DNA from 3 places in the Paenarthrobacter sp. 22069 genome. Region 3 is predicted to be linked to each of the others. Evidence: riboswitches for the same ligand, from Rfam matches in the RefSeq annotation. Region 3 holds a riboswitch; each other region holds the start of a gene.
The links. A riboswitch is a leader RNA that binds a small molecule or an ion and turns the genes downstream of it on or off. The one in region 3 is predicted to bind cyclic di-AMP.

Region 1 (6,250 bases), on a different contig from region 3:
GAGGATGTCGCAGCGGAGCGCCCCCGCGACCTGCACCGCGACTCGCTCCGCCGCCGGGGTCCCTTCCGGCAGATGACGGACTTCGCCGCCGCAAGTGGCATCGGCCAGAAGGCTGGCATAGCCCTCGCCGCCACTGGCCTGGTGCTGACGGTGACCGTGCCTGCAACCGGCCCTGTGATGGCAACTGACGCCGGTGGGAATACGCCCATGGCCGCCTCCGCGGTCAGCCCGCAGCCGCAGATTTCTGCGGATATTGGCGCGCAGATCGACTTTAGCCGTTCCGCCGTGGTCACCAAGGCGGACCCCGACGGCAAGCTGAAACAGCTCCTCAGTGCCCAGTCGGCCGGATCGGTGACCCGCGCGGCTTCTGCCGGCACCCTGGCAGCGCCGTTGGCCACCCTCACCACCGCTTCCCCTTTCGGCTACCGGGTAAGCCCGATCACCGGTGGTACGGGTGACTTCCACCGGGGGCAGGACTTCGTCGCGCAGTGCGGCACGTCTGTCCTGGCGGCGGCCACGGGAACCGTTACCTTCGCCGGCTGGCACCAGTTCGGTGGCGGGAACCGGGTGGTCATCGACCATGGAAATGGCCTGGAGACTACTTACAACCACCTCTCATCCTTCAACGTCAAGGTTGGCCAGACAGTCTCCCGCGGGGACGTTGTGGCACTCAGCGGCACCACCGGCGCCTCCACGGGCTGCCACCTGCACTTCGAGGTGCAGGTCAACGGCGAAGTGGTCGATCCGATGGGCTGGCTGTAACCAAATGACTGCGCACTCTCAGATCCTCGTAACCCGTCGTGACCTGAATGTGACATTGAAGCAAAACTGCTGTACCGTCTAACTCGCGTCAACTTTTCCGAAGTTGACGCTCTTGAGTGGATTGCCTAACTCTGCCACCGCTCAAGGTCCGTTCGCATTTCATCGTCTGGCAGGGGCGGGGGAACCAATTTTGGCCTTCATTCCAGGAGGCCTTGGGGTTAAGTCACGAGCTTTTTTAGGAAAGCACTGTGGCCGGGTGACTCCCATCCGAATCCGACAGCTCACCTCGCAGGCATTGGGAGAGGCTACCTTCGTGTCTTCACGCCATCATTCTGCGCGCCACCGTGCGCAAACGGTTCGCACCAACCCCCTGGATGCCATGTCCAAGGCTGTAAGTGCCAATGCCGGGACCGTGGGCCGCCAGGCTGCCGTTGTGGCAGCTGCATCGGGCCTCATCCTGAGCATGGGCCTGCCCGCGACGGCTGCTGACACCACTGCTGGTGTTTCTGCATCCACTGAGTCCGGCTCCGCCCAGACCGCCCTGGCTGTCACCGCTGCCCCCACGGCGACGGTCTCCTTCGAGCGTCCCGTCGTCAAGACCACCGCTGCACCCAAGGTGGAAGCGGTCCGCACCCAGTCCACCGATTCGGCCAACCCCGCCGCGGCAACCCAGGGTGGGTCGACCGCTGCCAAGACGGCTGAGACTGTCTCCGCCGTGTCTTCTGCGGCCACTTCCGGGATTGCAGCCATTGCCTACACCGGCATCGGCCACTCCTATGTCTGGGGCGGCACCAGCCCCGTTACGGGCTGGGACTGCTCCGGATTCGTCCAGTGGGTTTACGCGCAGGCCGGCATCAGCATCCCCCGCACCAACGCGTGGAGCATCATGACTCCCACCTCCACCCCGCAGCCGGGTGACCTGGTCGTCCAGAACGGTGGCGCACACGTTGGCATCTACGTCGGCAACGGCATGATGATCAGCGCGCTGAACCCGTCGCAGGGCACGCTGCTCCACTCCCCGGCAGCTACCGGTTCATCCTCGTACTACCACTACGGCAACTAGTTCTTGGGCTTCACGCTCCAAGGGCTATTTCTTTGCCCAAAGCTTTTTCGCTAGATCACATCCCCGTTCGGGATGCGCCGGCGTACCCCCAAGATGCCGGCGCGTCCAACCTTCCCTGCCTGCCTACAAGCGGTCCAGGGGAAATACGAAAGAGAGAACTGATGACGACACGTGCTACCGCGCGCCACCGTGCCGAGGTCACCAAAACCAACTCGATCGCTGTCATTGCCAAGGCGGTCAGCGACAACGCCGGCGGCATGGGCCGCCAGGCGGCAGTTATCGCGGCTGCCTCCGGCCTGGTCCTGACCAGCGGCATCGCCGCCAACGCTGCCGACGCCAACGTCAAGCGGGACTCCGCTCCGGCGTCCGCGCTGGAAGTTGAATCCGCCATCGACGCTCCGATCTCCGCAGCGTCCACCATTGCCATCAGCTACGAAAAGCCCGCCGTGACCACTACGCCGGCTCCCGTGGCCGAGCCTGAGCCCCAGGTCGAGGTCCAGGAAGCTGCTCCCGTGGCCCAGCCCGTTGCTGTTCCCAAGGTCACGGCCAAGGTTGCCACCGTCGCCGCTCCCGCTGCCCCCGCCGCGCAGGCATCAGCCAGCGGTAAGGGTGCTGCGATCCTTTCCGCCGCTTACGCCCAGCTGGGCGTGCACCAGGACTGCACCATGCTGGTGACGAACGCCCTGGCCGCTGTCGGCATCCACTTCCATGACTGGCCTGCCGGCTACCTGTCACTGGGTGAAACCGTGCCCATGTCCCAGGCCCAGCCCGGTGACCTGCTGTACTACGCTGATGGCGGCGGCGGCATGGCCCACATCGCTGTTTACGCCGGAAACGGCATGGCCGTTCACGGCGGCTTCAACGGCAATGACACCGTGGTCTTCAGCGCCAATGTCGGCTCCGGACCGGTGGCCATCCGCGTCAGGTAGGCATTTTTCGTGCCGGCCTGATCCAGTGCCGCCCGCGAATTGCTGCAAAGGGACCCCCGCCACCAGGCGGGGGTCCCTTGCGCTTTAAGGGAGTTTCGGGCGGGGCCCTTGCCTTTTCCCCGTCTCCGGCAGGGACTGGGCTCCGCGGCGGCGATTACCTGATTCTGCACTTCTTTGTTTACTCTTGTGATGTCGATCCATAGCCCGGACATGCCGAGGGCAGCCGGCCCTCGTGCCCCTGACGGGTGCGGCCGTGAAGAGGTAAGTGCATGCGCACTCTCGTTCTGAATGCTGGATATGAACCGCTGGCGGTTGTGACTTTCCGCCGGGCGCTGGTGCTTGTGCTCGCGGGCAAGGCGAGCGTGGTGGCCGAGGGTGACGACCCCGTGGTGGGCCCCACTGACGTGCTGGGCCGCCCGTCCGTGATTCTCCTGAACCGCTACATCAGGCCCCGGTACAACCACTCCACCGCGGTCAGCCGCCGCGGAGTGCTACGGCGCGATGGGCATAAATGTGCATATTGCGGCAAGGCGGCACACACCATCGACCACGTGCACCCCAAATCGCGGGGCGGCGCCGATTCGTGGGAAAACCTGGTGGCCGCCTGCCTGCGGTGCAACAACGTCAAAGGCGACCATACTCCCGGGGAAATGGGTTGGACCCTGCGTTTTGTGCCGGAGCCGCCGCACGGAACCATCTGGCAGATCAAGGAACTCGAGAAGCCCACGCCTGCCTGGGATCCCTTCCTTCTTCCGGAACGCGCTGCCTGACCAGCCCGGCCTGTGCCGCCGCCGGCTGTGGCGCTTCCGGCCGTGCCGGTCGCTAGGCTGGGGTCATGCAAGCGAACACGTTGGCGTTTGATGCCCTGATCCTGGCCGGCGGCCGGTCCTCACGGCTGGGAGGGGTGCCCAAGCAAACCCTCGTCTTCAGCGGCCAGACCCTCCTGGAGCGGGCGCTTGCCGCTGCGTCCGGGGCGCGGCTCACTGTCGTTGTTGGGGACCCTGGCGCGCCTGGCGAAGCCCCAGCGGAGTTGCCGGGGGTTATGCAGCCGGCCGCGGTGCTCTCCTGCCGGGAAGAGCCGCCGTTCTCGGGTCCCGCCGCTGCCATCGCTGCCGGCCTTGATACCTTGGCGAAAAATGGTGGTGGTTCGCCCCTCACATTGGTCCTGGCCTGTGACATGCCGCTGGCGTCGGAGGCAGTGGCTGCTCTCCAGCGCGCCCTGGCCGACACCCCTGGGGCAGTCGTCGGGGAGCGCAGCGTCATGGCATCCGCCGAAGACGGCAGGCCGCAGCCCCTGGCTGCTTTTTACAGCACAGCCGAGTTAACACATGCCTGCCGGGAACTCGCCGCCCGGAACGCACTGGTCAACGGCTCTGTCCGGGCGCTCCTTGCTAATCTGGACGTGCAGCTTGTCACAGTCCCCGCCGGCTCCACCTCCGATGTGGATACCTGGGATGACGCTGCCGCGCTGGGGATGGCCGCCGGAAACCAGCGCGGAAGCCAGGACCGGCGGACGGGCGACACTAACGTGGGAGGCAATTCGTGAAAAGCCAGGACGAAACGCTTGAAGAGTGGTGCCGGGCCCTGCTCCAGGCGTACAAGCTGGAGAATGTCCAGATCGACGTCAACGCGGTGCTCTCCCTTGCCGGCGTTGCCGCCCACTCCGTGGTCCGGCCGGCCGCGCCGCTCACCACGTTCATTGCAGGCTTCGCCGCGGGTCTGGCCGCCGCCCCGGGCAGGGAGATCGATCCTGCATCCATGGACGCGGCACTGGCCGTCGCCCGGTCCCTGGCACAGAACTACGGCACTGAAGCCGCCGGGGCTCCCGGCGAATGACAGCGGAACCCCGCAGTGATCCCCACGCACCGCCGGGCAGCGAAGGAGAGGTGCTGACGGCCCGAACGCCGCAGGACAACGCCGGACACACTGACGTGGTGGGCACGACCGGCACATCCGCAGCCGAACAATCCGATTCTGACGTGGACGAACCTGGCCATTCTGCCGGCGGCCAGGGCGATGCAGGGCATCACCATGGAGCCCATACCTGGTCAGAGGCTCGTCAGGTGGCGTATGACGCCGCAGCTCCCATCCCGTCCGGGCCAGTGGCGCTCCGGCTGGCGTTGGGCCGGAAACTTGACCGGGACATCCTGGCTCTTCAGGACATGCCGCACTATGCATCCTCGGCCATGGATGGTTGGGTGGTCAATGGAAGCGGCCCGTGGATCCCGGTGGAGCCGGGTGTCCGGCTGGCACCGCACCAGGCCAGTCCCATTGCCACCGGTGGACTAATTCCTCCCGGCGGCAAGGCCGTCCTGCGCACGGAAAGTGCCGTCCTTGGCCGGGACGATGAGGGGCTCGCTGTCCTGATGACCGGAGGCAAAGCCCGTCCCGGGGAACCCCGCGCGGGCGAGCACATCAGGAAGGCGGGGGAGGAGGCCCTGGAAGGGGACATCCTGGTACAGGCAGGGGTGGAGCTCAACCCGGCACATCTGGCACTGGCGGCACTGGCCGGCCACGACGAAGTGCAGGTCCAGGGCAAACCCGTGGTGCGGCTGGTGCTGACGGGGTCCGAGGTGGTGGAACAGGGCAGGCCCGCGCCGGGCCAGGTGCGGGACACGTTCGGACCGCAGTTGCCGGACGTCGTCGCCATGCTGGGTGGAATCCCCGGCGGTCAGCAGAGAATTGGCGACTCCTACGCCGAGTGGCTCGCGGCACTGGAAGACGTTCTCCCCGACGAGCCGGACGCACCCGACCTGCCGGCCGACGTCGTCATTACCACTGGCGGCACCGGGCGCTCGGGAACAGACCACCTCCGGCGTGCGGTAGCCGAACTGGGCGGCCGGCTCATCATCGACGGCGTGGCCATGCGCCCGGGCCATCCCGCAGTCCTGGCCGAACTTCCGGATGGCCGGTTTGTCCTGGGGCTTCCCGGCAACCCGCTGGCGGCCATGATGGCGCTCTCCACCGTGGGTGCTCCCTTGCTTGCCGCCCTGGGGCATGGGGCCATGCCGCCGGTGCATGAGGTGCCGTGCGGAACAATGATCGAACCCGACCCCGGCCGGACCCGGCTCATGCCCTTCCGGTTGCTCTACGGCATGGCGTCCCCGGCGCAGCATACGGGCCCGGGAATGATGCGCGGACTGGCCGCCGCCGATGGCGTGCTGGTGGTGCCCCCGCATGGAGTGCAGCTGGGCGAGCCGGTCCCGGCTTTCGCCCTGCCGTGGGGACCACCGATACCGCAGCCGCGGGAAGGGGCGCCCAAGGCGAAACCGCGAAGCAACCCGCGCCCCGGCCAGCCCAAAGCTAAGCCGGCATCCAGCGGCCCGGTGGACTGGAGTGCGCTTCTGGGCTGAGGCGGGGCCCCGTGGTGCCATGATGGAGTTATGAACAGGCAGGGTGGAACATGGGACGCGTAACGCAGCGCCGCAAGGTGCACAAGTATGTCCTGGACGGTTCGCCCGGTGCCCTGGAGCACCCGGTCCGCCACCGCGAAGAC
Region 2 (6,250 bases), on a different contig from region 3:
GCCACCTATTCCCTGGACCTCACCGCCTAGCCATGCGCCCCATCCGGCTGCTGGTCCCCGGCAACATTCACCACAGCTCCGGCGGGAACGTCTATAACGCCCGTCTGGTGGCTGGCCTGCAGTCCCATGGTTGCGAGGTTGAGGTCGTTGCCGTTGAGGGAAGCTGGCCGGAGGCCGGTGCCGCGGAACGACGCCGGCTGGGCAGCCTTCTTGGGGCGTGGGAACCGGAAGCGGGGCCCGGCCGGCCAGTGGTCATCGTGGACGGGCTGGTGGCGGTGGGTGCCCCCGATGAACTGGAACTCGCGGACAAAGCGGGGCGGGAAACATGGGTCCTGGTGCATATGCCCGTGCCGGAGAGCTCCGGAACAGCAGCTCTTGCCAGCGAAGCCCGGGCACTCCGGGCAGCAACAGGAGTGATCTGCACCAGTACCTGGGCCGCTGCAAAGCTTGCGCACCGTGGGCTGCCGAAGCCCGGAGTCGCCCTTCCCGGCGTTACTCCCGCTCCCCAAGCCGAAGGTTCCATACCCCTGCACCTCATCGTGGTGGCGGCGCTGCTGCCGAATAAGGACCAGCTGCTCGCAGTCGAGGCCCTGGCCAAGGTGCAGGATCTTCCATGGTCTGCGTCCCTAGTAGGCTCGGACCTGGCCGACCCGGACTACGCGCAGGAGGTGCGTGGCGCCATCGCGGCCCACGGGCTCGAGCAGCGCGTGCGGCTCACGGGGGAACTCACCGGCGACCCCCTCGAAGCCGAATGGGCGCGGGCAAACCTCAGCCTCCTCGTCTCCCGGCAGGAGGCCTTTGGCATGGCTGTTACCGAATCCCTTGCCCACGGTGTCCCGGTCCTGGTCCGTGAAGGGACAGGTGCGGTGGAGGCTCTTTCCTTGGCCAGCCTGGTGTCGGCCGACGGCGGGCCCCGGCTCCCCGGCGCGGCGCTGCCCCTTCCCGAGGGAGGGCGGGAGAGCCCCGGCCGGCTGGCCGGCGTCCTCCGCCGCTGGCTTGAGGATCCGGGCACCAGGGAGGCCTGGCATGCGGCGGCCCTGGACGCCCGGCCACGGCTGCCGGACTGGAACAGCACCGCGAGGCAGGTCCTGGCCATGCTGGGGGAGCGCGACTGACCGCGGTTCCGGGAGACGCGCCACGCTCCGGCTCCAGGAGCTTCGCAGCTCAGATCGTGCTGCGGTGCCCCGCGAAAAACTCGCGCAGCAACGAGCCGCACTCCTCACCCCGGACGCCGGGGTATACCTCAACCCAGTGATTGAGCCGCCGTTCACGGAGGATGTCGAACACAGAGCCGGCGGCGCCTGCCTTTTCGTCCCAGGCCCCGAAGACCACCCGCGGGATCCGGGCCAGCACAATCGCCCCAGCACACATGGCACAGGGTTCCAGGGTGACCACCAAGGTGCAGTCGGACAACCGCCAGCCATCGCCGGCGCCGCCCTCCAGCCTGGCCAGCTCCTGCAACCGCCGGGCCGCCTCCCGGATGGCCACCACCTCGGCGTGGGCCGTGGGGTCGCCCAGTTCCTCGCGCTGGTTGCGGCCGGAACCCAGCACACCGCCGTCGGGCCCTATCACCACGGCCCCGATCGGCACGTCCTCCGTTGTCAGCGCCCGCCGGGCCTCCGCAAGGGCAAGGCCCATCCAGGCATGGTATTTCTTTTCCGGCAAGGGCATGGCTCAATGATAGTTTCGAGGGATATTCAGGTTACTTACCGACGCCGGGAGGCACCATGGACACTCTTCGGGACCGCATAAGTATTTGGTTCAAACCCTATGCGGCGCTGGTCCTCACTATCCTGGTGGGCGGCGTCGTCATCGTGTCGCTGGCGCTGCTCGGTGCGGAAGTCTACGACAACGTGGTGGACTCCGCCGGTCTGGCCAACATGGACAAGCCTGCCCTGGCCTTCGCCGAAAGCCTGCGCAGCCCGGCGCTCGATGCCTTCGTCACCGGCTTCACCAACATCGGCGGCGGCATCGGCATGCCCATCCTGGCCAGCATCCTCACCGCCTGGCTGACCTACCTCAGCAGGAACTGGCGGCCGCTGGTCCTGATCGGCGGGGCAGCAGCAGCGTCGATCACGGCCACCACGTTCGGCAAGAAGCTGGTGGGCCGCACCCGCCCGGACCACGCGGACGCTGTTCCCCCGTTCGAGGACTCGCCATCCTTCCCCAGCGGCCACACCCTGAACACCACGGTGGTCATCAGCCTGGTGGTGTACCTCATCTGCCTCCAGTTCCACACCATGCGGGTCCGCGTCGCTGCCATTACGGCCGGCACCATCTTCATCATCGCCATGGGCCTGAGCCGCGTCTTCCTGGGGCACCACTGGCTGACGGACGTCATGGCAGGGTGGCTTCTGGGCCTCACCTGGGTCGGTGTGGTGATTATGGCCCACCGGCTGTTCCACCTTGTCCGCAGGCGGGAGCACGCCGGTGCCGCGCCGTCGTTCGACCGTCCGATCGTGCGCGATGTCGTCGCCGAGGAAGTGCACGAGCACGGAAGCTCCGGACCCGGGAAGGGCAGCGCCGGATGATAGTTTTGGGGGATGCGTACTCTCGTTGTTGACCACCCCCTGGTCGCCCACAAGCTCACCGTCCTGCGGGACAAGAACACGCCGTCTCCTGTCTTCCGGCAGCTGACGGAAGAGCTGGTGACCCTGCTGGCCTATGAGGCCACCCGGGAAGTCCGCACCGAGCCCGTCACCATCGAAACGCCCGTCAGCACCACCATCGGCACCGCATTCACCAAACCCACCCCGCTGGTTGTCCCCATCCTCCGCGCCGGGCTGGGGATGCTGGAGGGCATGACCAAGCTGGTCCCCACCGCTGAAGTGGGCTTCCTGGGCATGGCGCGGGACGAGGAAACGCTGGACATCATCACCTACGCGGAGCGCCTCCCTGAGGACCTGACCGGCCGCCAGGTCTTCGTCCTGGACCCCATGCTGGCAACGGGCGGCACCCTGCGCGAGGCCATCAAGTTCCTCTTCAAGCGCGGCGCGTCCGACGTCACCTGCATCTGCCTGCTCGCCGCGCCGGAAGGCCTTGCCAGGCTGGAGGAGGAGCTGTCCGGGGCCAATGTGCACATTGTCCTGGCCTCCATCGACGAGAAACTCAACGAAAAGTCCTATATCGTTCCTGGCCTTGGCGACGCCGGCGACCGCCTCTACGGCATCGCAGGGTAGTTATTCACCCTTTTTCAAACGGTTTCCTGCCGCTAGCCTGAGCGGATGGACTGGAAACTCGAGCTCGTGTTTGTCCCCGTATCCGACGTCGACCGGGCCAAGGACTTCTACGTCAACAAGGTTGGCTTCAACGCCGACTATGACGAGCGGCCCTCGGACTCCATCCGCTTCGTGCAGTTGACGCCGCCAGGCTCCGCCTGCTCCATCTGCATCGGCGAAGGACTCATGGACGCCCCGCCAGGCTCCGGATCCAACCTCCAGATGGTGGTCAATGACATCAAGGCCGCCCACGATTTTTTGAAGAACAACGGCGTGGACGTCAGCGACATCGACGTGCAGGACTGGGGCCACTTCGTCCATTTCGCCGATCCAGACGGAAACAGGTGGTCAGTGCAGTACATTCCGTGGCGGAATGAGGGGCAGGCCAACCCTTAAAGCAAGCCGCGGACCGCATCATGTGAGGCGGCCCGCGGCTTGCGCTGCAGTTCCCCGTTGCGGGGTGACCTGCTTAGTACCAGTTGTGTGCCAAGTGGAAGTCCAGGGCACCGCAGGGCGACTGGTAGCTCTTCTTGATGTAGTCCAGGCCCCAGTTGATCTGCGTGCGGTAGTTGGTGAGGTAGTCCGCACCGGCGCTCGCCATCTTCTCCGCGGGCAGGGACTGGACGATCCCGTAGGCCCCGCTGCTGGCGTTGGTGGCGGTGGTGGTCCAGTCTGATTCCTTGGTCCAGAGCGTCTGCAGGCATTGCATCTGATCCGGGCCCCAGCCGAAGGAGGCCAGCTGGCCGGCGGCGTACGCCTGGGCGCCGGCGGGGTCGTTAATTGCGACGGCGGGAGCCGGCTCCGGTGCCGGGGCGGGCTCGGGTGCCGGGGCGGGTGCGGGAGCCGCGGGCGCCGGTGCGGGCGCTGCCGGGGCCGGTTCTGCTGCCTGCGGCGCGACCGTAATGGCTGCCGGGGCGGGGGTGGCTGCCGGGTTGGAACGGATCTCGCTCTTCTCAATGCTCATTTGGGAGTCGGCCGCTGCCGTGGAAGTGTTGGACTCGGTCGATGACACTGGAGTCATGCTGCTGGTGGCCTGACCTGCCGCGCCTACCCCCACCAGCACGGCGCACGATGCTGCGAGAATTCCCGCGCGCTGGCCCAGGGTGGTTTTCTTGGCCTGCTTGGCGGCCCGGTGTTTAGCCTTGGCCTGCAGGCGTGCTTCTGCCGTGTTTTTGGACATGATTGATCGCCTCTCACACCTGCGGAGTTAGCTGTCGGGTTCGGATGAGGGCATCCGGCCGTACGGAAAGAACACGTACTGGCTTAACCCCAAGGGCATGCATTGCCCGGGACGGTGGGTCCCCCGCCTCTGCCGTAGCTCAATCGGAATCCGGGGAAGCGGCAGAGCTTGGCGTCAACCCGGGATATGCGGCCCGAACGGGGACCGCACCCAATCGACGGTACAGGAATGAAACGCGAAAGTCACATTTAGGTAACGGAAGTCACGGCCGCAGCGCGTCGAATTGCTCCAGGTTTCAGTTCGGATCAGGCGGCGAGTTGGTAGACCGTGGTCCCGCCGATGCTTTGCGCGGCGAAGTTTTCGGCTACCCACTGTGCAATCCGGGTGGCAGCGTCTGAGCCGGTGCTGGACCGCATGGTTGCGCCGGCAATGAAGTAGTGGATCTTCCCCTTCGACACCAGCTCCTGGAACTGCTCAAGGGTGGGGGAGGGATCGGTGCCGTTGAAGCCGCCGATCGCCATCACGGGGAGTTCCGTTGCCAGTTGGTAACCGGCCGCATTATTGGAACCCACCACCGCCGCGGCCCAGGTGTACCCCGCTGCACCGTTCTTCAGCGCTGCCACCAGGTCTGCCGACGGGGTGGGGGCGCCGAGAAGACCACCCATAGCGCCACCTCCACCGCCGCCACGTCCGGCGGCCCCGCCAGCTCCGCCCTGGCCCTGGCCTTGTCCGGCCTGACCGCCGAACTGCCGGGCACTGCCGCCCGTGCCGGGCCCACCGGCCCTGTTGCCGGCGAACCCGCCCGGGCCGCCGAATGCTGTCGCCGGACCGGCGCTGACAATGGCCCCGCTGTGGGCCGTCGCCGCAGTGGAGATGGAGAACGCCAGCGGTCCGGCGAGCGATGCCGCAATGGCGAGCGCCGCCGTCGTCCGCTGCACTGCTGCCGTCCACCGGGCCGCCGTCGTCCACGGGGCCGCCGTCGTCCACTGCGTGGAGCGCAGGCGAAGAAGCCTGCCCAGTCCAACCCCGGCCGCGGCCGCCAAGCCCGCTGCCAGGACCAGCCCGCGTAGCCAGGGACCGTAGGCGGTGGTTGTGCCCAGCAGCTGGAACGCCATGACTGCCGCCGCTGCTGTGGCTGAAGACAGGGCAATGGCCGCGGCCGGCTGGTGCCGGTGCTGCCACAGGAGAACTCCGCCCAACCCTGCAAGCCCGGCTATGCCGGGTGCCAGTGCCACCGCGTAGTAGGGGTGGATGATGCCGGACATGAAGCTGAACACCAGGCCGGTCACCAGTACCCACGAGCCCCAGATGATGACGCTGGCGCGCACCATGTCGGTCCGCGGGGCCCGCCGGCCCACCCAGAGAAGGCCAGCGGCTAGGATCAGGGCGGACGGCAGGAGCCATGCGATCTGGCCGCCGAACTCGCTGCTGAACATCCGCAGCAGCCCCGGAACGCCCCAGCCATTGCCGCCGCCCACGCTGCCTGTTTCGTCGCCGGTCAGCCGGCCCAGGCCGTTGTAGCCCAGCGTCAGCTCCAGGATGGAGTTGTTTTGTGAGCCGCCGATGTAGGGGCGCACGCTGGCCGGTGTCAGCTCCACCGCCAGGAGCCACCATCCGGCGGAAGCCGCCATCGCGGCACTGGTGCCAGCGAGCCAGAGCAGGCGCCGCCCCATCCTGCCCCGGGCCGCTACCAGGAACGCCAGGGCAAAGCCGGGAACCACCAGCAGCACCTGCAACTGCTTGGCCAGGAACCCGAAGCCAAGAAATACCCCCGCCAGCACAAGCCACCCCAGCCGTTCATCCTGGATGGCACGGAGGACCGCGTAGGCGGCCGCCGTCATGAGCAGCACCA
Region 3 (6,250 bases):
AGTAGCCATGGTCCAGCACCGACGTGAACAGCACTTCCACGCTCTCTGGCGGGACGGCGGCTTCCTCGTAGGCCTCCCGGAGGGCGCCCTCAACCGCTTCCTCGCCCTCGTGGAGTGCACCGCCGGGCAGGCCCCACGTGCCGCCGTTGTGGCTCCAGACGGCACGGTGCTGCAGGAGCACCCCCTTGGTGGGGTCGTAGGCCAGGACTCCGGCCGCGCCGAACCTGCCCCAGTACCGGCCGCGGTCGCCTTCCACCCAGGCGTCGCCGGGGTCCCGGGGACCGGTGCGCGGCGGTGGCGTGGAGGACATGCTGGAGGACAGTGGGTGATCCATTAATCCAGTCTGACAGGTCGGGCGGCAGGATGCCGTCCTGCGTCAGGTGTCGTGTCCGTGGTCGACGGTGAAATCGCCGCCGGGGTACATGACTGTCTCGTGTCCGTCGTCGAAGCGGACAACGTAGGGCGGGTGTCCGCCCTCGCCACGGACTTCCAGGATCACTCCATGCCGGTCCGAAGACCCCACGTTCCTCCCATGGACCACGATGCGGTCTCCTTGGGCTGCCTCCATGGCAATCACCTCCAAGCCCCCAGATTACGACTCCGGGCGGGCATGGAACAGGGGCGCCGTGGCAGGATTCCGGTATGCCGTTGAACCTGGTCCTCATCGCCGATACGCACGTGCCCAAGCGCGCCAAAACCCTGCCTGCGCAGGTGTGGGCCGCCGTCGAAAAGGCTGACGTGGTGTTCCACGCCGGGGACTGGGTGGAGGCGGCCCTGCTGGACGAATTCGAACGCCGGAGCAGGCGGCTGTTGGGTGTTTACGGCAACAATGACAGTCCGGAACTGCGGCGGCGGCTGCCGGAAACGGCCACCGCAACGCTCGGGGGCGTCCGCTTTGCAATGGTCCACGAGACAGGCCAGGCGAAGGGCCGGGAACTGCGGTGCGAGGCGCTGTACCCGTCCGCGGATGTGCTGGTGTTCGGCCACAGCCACATCCCCTGGGACACCACCTCACCCCGGGGACTGAGGCTGCTGAATCCGGGGTCGCCCACGGACCGCCGCCGCCAGCCGGCCTGCACGTACATGGAGGCGGTGCTCGACGCCGGGCAGCTGTTCCGGGTCACCTTGGTGGAGGTCGGCCGCAGCTGACTCCGCCCGGGCTTGGCAGGGCGGGGAATCTATGCCTAGGCTGGGAAACGTAAGCATGCTTAGCTTTTGCTGTTGCCGGTGGGCAGCCGCAGTTTCCCGGAGTCCGGGCAGTGAACCGGCCAGGACTCCGCACGAACAGGAGGACCGCCATGACTGACCAGTACACTTTCCGCAACCCCGTCACTGCGTACGAAAAGATCTCCCCACCCAAACAACACCAGCCTGAGCCCGGCCTGGATGCCGAACTTGAGCCCAAGGCCGACCTCGGCGAGGAGACGTACCGGGGCACGGGGCGGCTGGACGGCCGCCGGGCCATCGTGACCGGCGCCGACTCGGGGATTGGTGCGGCAACGGCCATCGCCTTCGCACGGGAGGGTGCCGACGTCGTGCTTTCCTACCTGCCCCAGGAAGAGGAGGACGCCTCACGTATCGCGGGCATCATCGAAGCGGCCGGCCGGAAGGCCGTCAAGGTCCCGGGCGACCTTAAGGACTCCGCAGCCTGCCGGGACCTGGTGGACACCGCGGTGGCCGTCCTGGGCGGCGTGGACATCCTGGTCAACAATGCCGGAAAGCAGGTGGCCCAGGAAGACCTGCAGGACATCACGGACGAGCAGTTCGACCACACCCTGAAGACCAACGTCTACGCCATGTTCTGGGTGACGAAGGCCGCCGTGCCGCACATGCCGGCGGGCTCCACCATCATCAACACCACATCCATCCAGGCCTACAACCCCTCCCCGACCCTGGTGGACTACGCCACCACCAAGGCCAGCATCAACAACTTCACCAAGGGCCTGGCCCAGCAGCTGGCCCCCAAAGGCATCCGGGTGAACGCCGTGGCTCCCGGCCCTATCTGGACGCCCCTGCAGGTCAGCAGCGGCCAGCCCAAGGAGCAGCTGCCCGAGTTCGGCCAGTCCACTCCCCTGGGCCGGGCGGGCCAACCCGCCGAGCTCGCCCCCGCCTATGTCTTCCTGGCCTCACCCGAGTCCAGCTACGTGGTGGGCGAAACACTGAACGTCAATGGCGGCAGCCCCACCCCATAGCTTCCGCTCCCGGGAACCGCCGGCGGCGAACGCCCTCAGCGGTCGGCGTCCTGGCCGGACGCATCCTGGTCTGCCAGGAGCCGGTCCGTAGCGGGGTCGGGCTCGCCGCCGAAGAATTGGGCCAGTACCGTTTTGAACACTGTTTCTCCGGGTGCAGCCCGGAGAAACAGTGTCATGGACGAGCGGAGCTTTTTGGCGTCGATGCCGCCGAAGACGTCCTGTGCAGACTGGTCGGCATGGTTCGCCAGGACCATGGCACATTCGAGCAGCCGCGGACCGAGAACCTCGTGGTCCAGGTAAGCACGGGCCTCGGCAAGCGAGGAAATGGCATACCGGCGTGAGGTCTCACTCTGCCCGAGCCCGGCAATCTGCGGGAAGATGAACCACATCCAGTGCCCGGACTTCCTGCCCACCTGGAGCTCCCCCAGCGCCTGCTCATAGGTTCCGCCGCTGTTCTGGGCGGCGACAAAGCGGTCAAGGCCAAACTGATCATTCATGGGGTTCTCCTGGATGCATTCAAAAGGGACAAGTCTTCCTCAAGGGATGCAGCGGCAGCCTGCAACTGCGGGTCCGGGTCTTCCCGCCACCTCGCCAGGACAACGGATGCCCGTTGCTGCTCCCGCTCCCCCAGCCCTGCCAGCATGGGCGCCAGCACATCGGCGAGGAGCGGCGCTGTCAGATCCGCCGCCTGCGCGGACCGAAGGAGACCCTCCAGCCGGGTCAGGTCCGAGTGCCGGAGCAGCCGAACGCGCGACTGCAGCAGCACCACGGCGGCCAGGCGGCGTTCGAAAACGGGCCGGCCGCCCGGCCGCGGCTGGCCCCACAGGGCGGAGGCCAGCATCACGGTGTCGTCATGGTCAAGGTCCTTGAACTTCCGCAGGGCATCGCGGACCGTGCCACGGACTGCCCCGATGGAGGAACCGTAGGAGGCAAGGCGCCCGCCCAGCCGGTGCGCCACTTCGTCCGCACGGTACCAGGCACCTTCGTTCTGGAGGGTCCGGTCGATGAATTCCGCCGCGGCGGACACTGTCTCCGCAGGGCCCGTCATCGTCCGCGCCCCGTGGAGGCGTGGAGGATGCAGAACGGCGTCCAGGGCCGCGCTTCGAGCCGGCCCTCGGCGATGGGTTCCCCGCACGCAGCACAGATGCCGTAGGTACCTCCGGCGAGCCGGGCCAGGGCAGCTTCCACCTCGTCCAGTCCGGCGGAGCTTTGCTTCAGGAGCGCCGAGGCCTGCGATAGTTCGAAGGCGATGGTGGAGCCTTCGGGGTCATGCTCATCGTCGACGTTGGAGTCGCGGCGTGCCGAGTTTGCCGCGTCAATGTCGGCCCGCAGCGCGGGCAGCAGTGCCATGCGCCGTGCCCGCTCATCTTCGAGCAGCGCACGGAACCGTTCGAAATCTGGCATGGGGAAAGCCTAGCGCGTCAGTCAGTACCAGTTCAGGGACACGGAGTGGTTCCAGGCGGCGCACGGGGAGCCGTAGCGGTCGCGGATGTAGCCGAGGCCCCACTCGATCTGGGTGCGGTAGCTGGTCAGCCAATCGCTGCCGGCGCTGGAATACTTTCCCGGCGGCAGGGCCTGGGGTATTCCGTAGGCGCCTGAATAAGGGTTTGTGGCGGTGGTCAGCCACCCCGATTCCCTGGTCCAGAGCTGGGCGAGGCAAAGGAACTGGTCCTGGCCCCAGCCGAAGGCGGCGAGCCGTCCGGAAGCGTAGCTTTTCGCCCCGGCCGGGTCATTCACGGCCCCACCGGGAACGGAAGGCACGACGACGGCGGGCGGGGCGGGTGCCACGGGCGGGGTACCAGGAGCAGGAGCGGCCGGATTGTCGGCGGGAGCGGCGGCCTGCACGGGATCCGGCGGCGCCGGATTTGGCTGAACGGGACTTTGCTGTACGGGATTTTGCTGTATGGGAGTGCTGGGAAGGGCCGGGGTTCCGAAGGGTGCCGCAGGTTCGGCGGGTGCGGGCAGCCGCGCAGCAGCGGCCGCGGCGGCCGCCTGCCTGCGGGCCTGTTCCCCGGCTGCAGCACGCCTGGCCTCCTGCGCCTGCCCGTAGGCGGCCAACGCCGCCTGGCCCTGCCGGTACTCCCCCTCAAGGGCCGCCGTCGTCCCCTTCAGTGCAGCCAGCTGCGCCGTCAGCTCCTCGCTGTGCTGCTGTTCCTGGGCGACCTGCCGGCCGAGCGCGTCACGCGCTGAGCGGGCAGAATCCAGTTTTGCTTTGGCCTCCGCCGACAGCCGCTCCCGCTCGCTCCTGGCAGCCCTTTCCTGTTCCGTGAGGGCGGCGGCGACCCTGCCGGCGGCCCCCGCTTTTTCCACCAGCGCGGCAGTCTTGTCACCGACCAGCTTGACCAGGTTCAGTCCCTGCACGCTGTTGGTGCCGAGGGCGTCCAGTGCCACGAAGAAACCCGCGTTGGTGCCCCCGGTCTTGTAGGACTGCGCGGCAAGGGCACCAATGTCTTTCCGGCGCCTGGCCAGTTCATCGTTGGCCCGCGCTGCCTGCGCGGTCAGGGCTTCCAGCCTCAGCGTCGCGGAGTCGAGTCCGGCCTGGGCGACGGCGTATTCGGCCGCCGACCGGACGGCGGCGTCCCCGGCGGCTTCCGTCTGCTGCTGCAGTCCGTCCAGGAGGCCTGTAATGGTGGTGATTTCGGCTGCCTTCGCGGCTTCCGATGACTGCGCCGCGTGCACGTCAGCCCAGGAGGGGTAGCCGGCGGGCGGGGCGGGATCATCCGCAGTGGCCGGCAGCGGGAAGGATGCCACCGCCAGGGCCAGCAGGACCCCGGTCAACCGGCGCCGGGGATTGATCACGAACAGGGGCATAGTCCCGAAGCCTACCCTTCGCCGGGGCCTGCAGGCAGGGGTCCGTTTCGGGATTGTTATCGCTGGCCTTTCCGGGACGTCAGCCAAGGTCAGCCCGGAAAAGGCTGTCCGGATCCATTCGGTGGCGGAATCCGAGAGGACCACCTCGTATGTTACCCAAATGTGACAATTAGCGGGAGCGCGGGTTATGGTCTTCTGGTGTCCCTCTCAGTCGGGACATTCCCATCAGTATGCCGAGCCCTGCCGCTGATCATGGGACACAACCGCTCCAGCTGGCAGGGACGGGGGAACCAAGTTTCCACGGCCACGTGTGTGGCCTTGGGGTTAAGTCGATAGTGTCTCCGTACGTCACGGGGTGCTTCCGGCCGGGTATCTCCAGCCCGAACCCGACAGCTCACCCCGCAGGCATGGGAGAGGCGATCAACCGTGTCAAAAATTTCCACCACTGCCCGTCACCGCGCGACCCCGGCCCGCTCCATTGTGCTCGAGGGCCTCGCCGTCACAGCCAAGTCCCAGGCCCGCTCGCTGGGCCGCCCTGCGCTCGCCGTTGCTGCGGCATCCGGCATTGCATTCGGCGTTGGCGCCCCGGCCCACGCCGGTGTGACCGGAGCGGACACCACTGATAACAGCAGCGTCCAGGCATACTCCGCGCCCGCTGCAGCCCCCGCGGCTGCCACGGGAAGCGTGCACACCGTTGTTTCCGGTGACACCCTCGGCGCCATTGCGTCCGCCTACGGCGTCGGCCTGAACGACCTCCTTGCGGCCAACGGCCTGGGTCTGTCCTCGATCATCTACCCGGGCGACCAGATCCAGATCCCCGGCGCAGGCTACACGGCTGCTCCTGCTCCTGCCCAGGCACCGGCACCGGCACCGGCACCCGTCCAGACTGCCGCAGCCACGGCACCGACGAACACCGGCATGAACATGTCCTACGCTTCGGCCACCACGGGCACCGGAACCGGCGCAGCCATCCTGGCATCCGCCTACAGCCAGGTCGGCGTGAACCAGGACTGCACTGCCATGGTTGAGAAGGCGCTGCGTTCCGTTGGCAAGACCGTCGGCGACCTCGCGCCCACCCAGTTCTTCCAGTACGGAACGGTGGTAGGCGCTCCGGCCCCCGGTGACCTCATCATTACCTCCGGCCACGTGGGCGTTTACGCCGGCGACGGCCAGGTTGTGAGCGGTGGCGTCAACGGCTACACCACCCAGGTCCACTCCATCAGCTGGCTCAGCGGCTACTCCGTGGT

Region 1: it holds a riboswitch for cyclic di-AMP, as region 3 does, so the genes downstream of both, ACTJK0_RS10585 (C40 family peptidase) here and ACTJK0_RS09050 (LysM peptidoglycan-binding domain-containing protein) in region 3, are expected to answer to the same signal.
Region 2: it holds a riboswitch for cyclic di-AMP, as region 3 does, so the genes downstream of both, ACTJK0_RS16345 (hypothetical protein) here and ACTJK0_RS09050 (LysM peptidoglycan-binding domain-containing protein) in region 3, are expected to answer to the same signal.

Annotation. Positions count from the first base shown of each region.
Region 1 is NZ_JBQEQF010000011.1:24,735-30,984, forward strand. Features, by position in the region: gene ACTJK0_RS10580 (M23 family metallopeptidase) at 1-762, shown strand, start outside; cyclic di-AMP (ydaO/yuaA leader) riboswitch at 891-1,071, shown strand; gene ACTJK0_RS10585 (C40 family peptidase) at 1,142-1,825, shown strand; gene ACTJK0_RS10590 (NlpC/P60 family protein) at 1,987-2,754, shown strand; gene ACTJK0_RS10595 (HNH endonuclease) at 3,024-3,524, shown strand; gene mobA (molybdenum cofactor guanylyltransferase) at 3,590-4,300, shown strand; gene ACTJK0_RS10605 (DUF6457 domain-containing protein) at 4,297-4,590, shown strand; gene ACTJK0_RS10610 (molybdopterin molybdotransferase MoeA) at 4,587-6,107, shown strand; gene fdhD (formate dehydrogenase accessory sulfurtransferase FdhD) at 6,158-6,250, shown strand, end outside.
Region 2 is NZ_JBQEQF010000020.1:62,852-69,101, reverse strand. Features, by position in the region: gene ACTJK0_RS16375 (6-pyruvoyl trahydropterin synthase family protein) at 1-30, shown strand, start outside; gene ACTJK0_RS16370 (glycosyltransferase family 4 protein) at 33-1,115, shown strand; gene ACTJK0_RS16365 (nucleoside deaminase) at 1,165-1,671, opposite strand; gene ACTJK0_RS16360 (phosphatase PAP2 family protein) at 1,728-2,531, shown strand; gene upp (uracil phosphoribosyltransferase) at 2,544-3,179, shown strand; gene ACTJK0_RS16350 (glyoxalase superfamily protein) at 3,225-3,614, shown strand; gene ACTJK0_RS16345 (hypothetical protein) at 3,688-4,398, opposite strand; cyclic di-AMP (ydaO/yuaA leader) riboswitch at 4,404-4,564, opposite strand; gene ACTJK0_RS16340 (ArnT family glycosyltransferase) at 4,704-6,250, opposite strand, start outside.
Region 3 is NZ_JBQEQF010000009.1:27,323-33,572, reverse strand. Features, by position in the region: gene ACTJK0_RS09090 (NUDIX domain-containing protein) at 1-334, opposite strand, end outside; gene ACTJK0_RS09085 (DUF1918 domain-containing protein) at 377-568, opposite strand; gene ACTJK0_RS09080 (metallophosphoesterase family protein) at 643-1,149, shown strand; gene ACTJK0_RS09075 (glucose 1-dehydrogenase) at 1,299-2,192, shown strand; gene ACTJK0_RS09070 (DUF1810 domain-containing protein) at 2,228-2,689, opposite strand; gene ACTJK0_RS09065 (DNA alkylation repair protein) at 2,686-3,240, opposite strand; gene ACTJK0_RS09060 (TraR/DksA C4-type zinc finger protein) at 3,237-3,596, opposite strand; gene ACTJK0_RS09055 (lytic transglycosylase domain-containing protein) at 3,618-5,003, opposite strand; cyclic di-AMP (ydaO/yuaA leader) riboswitch at 5,255-5,426, shown strand; gene ACTJK0_RS09050 (LysM peptidoglycan-binding domain-containing protein) at 5,430-6,250, shown strand, end outside.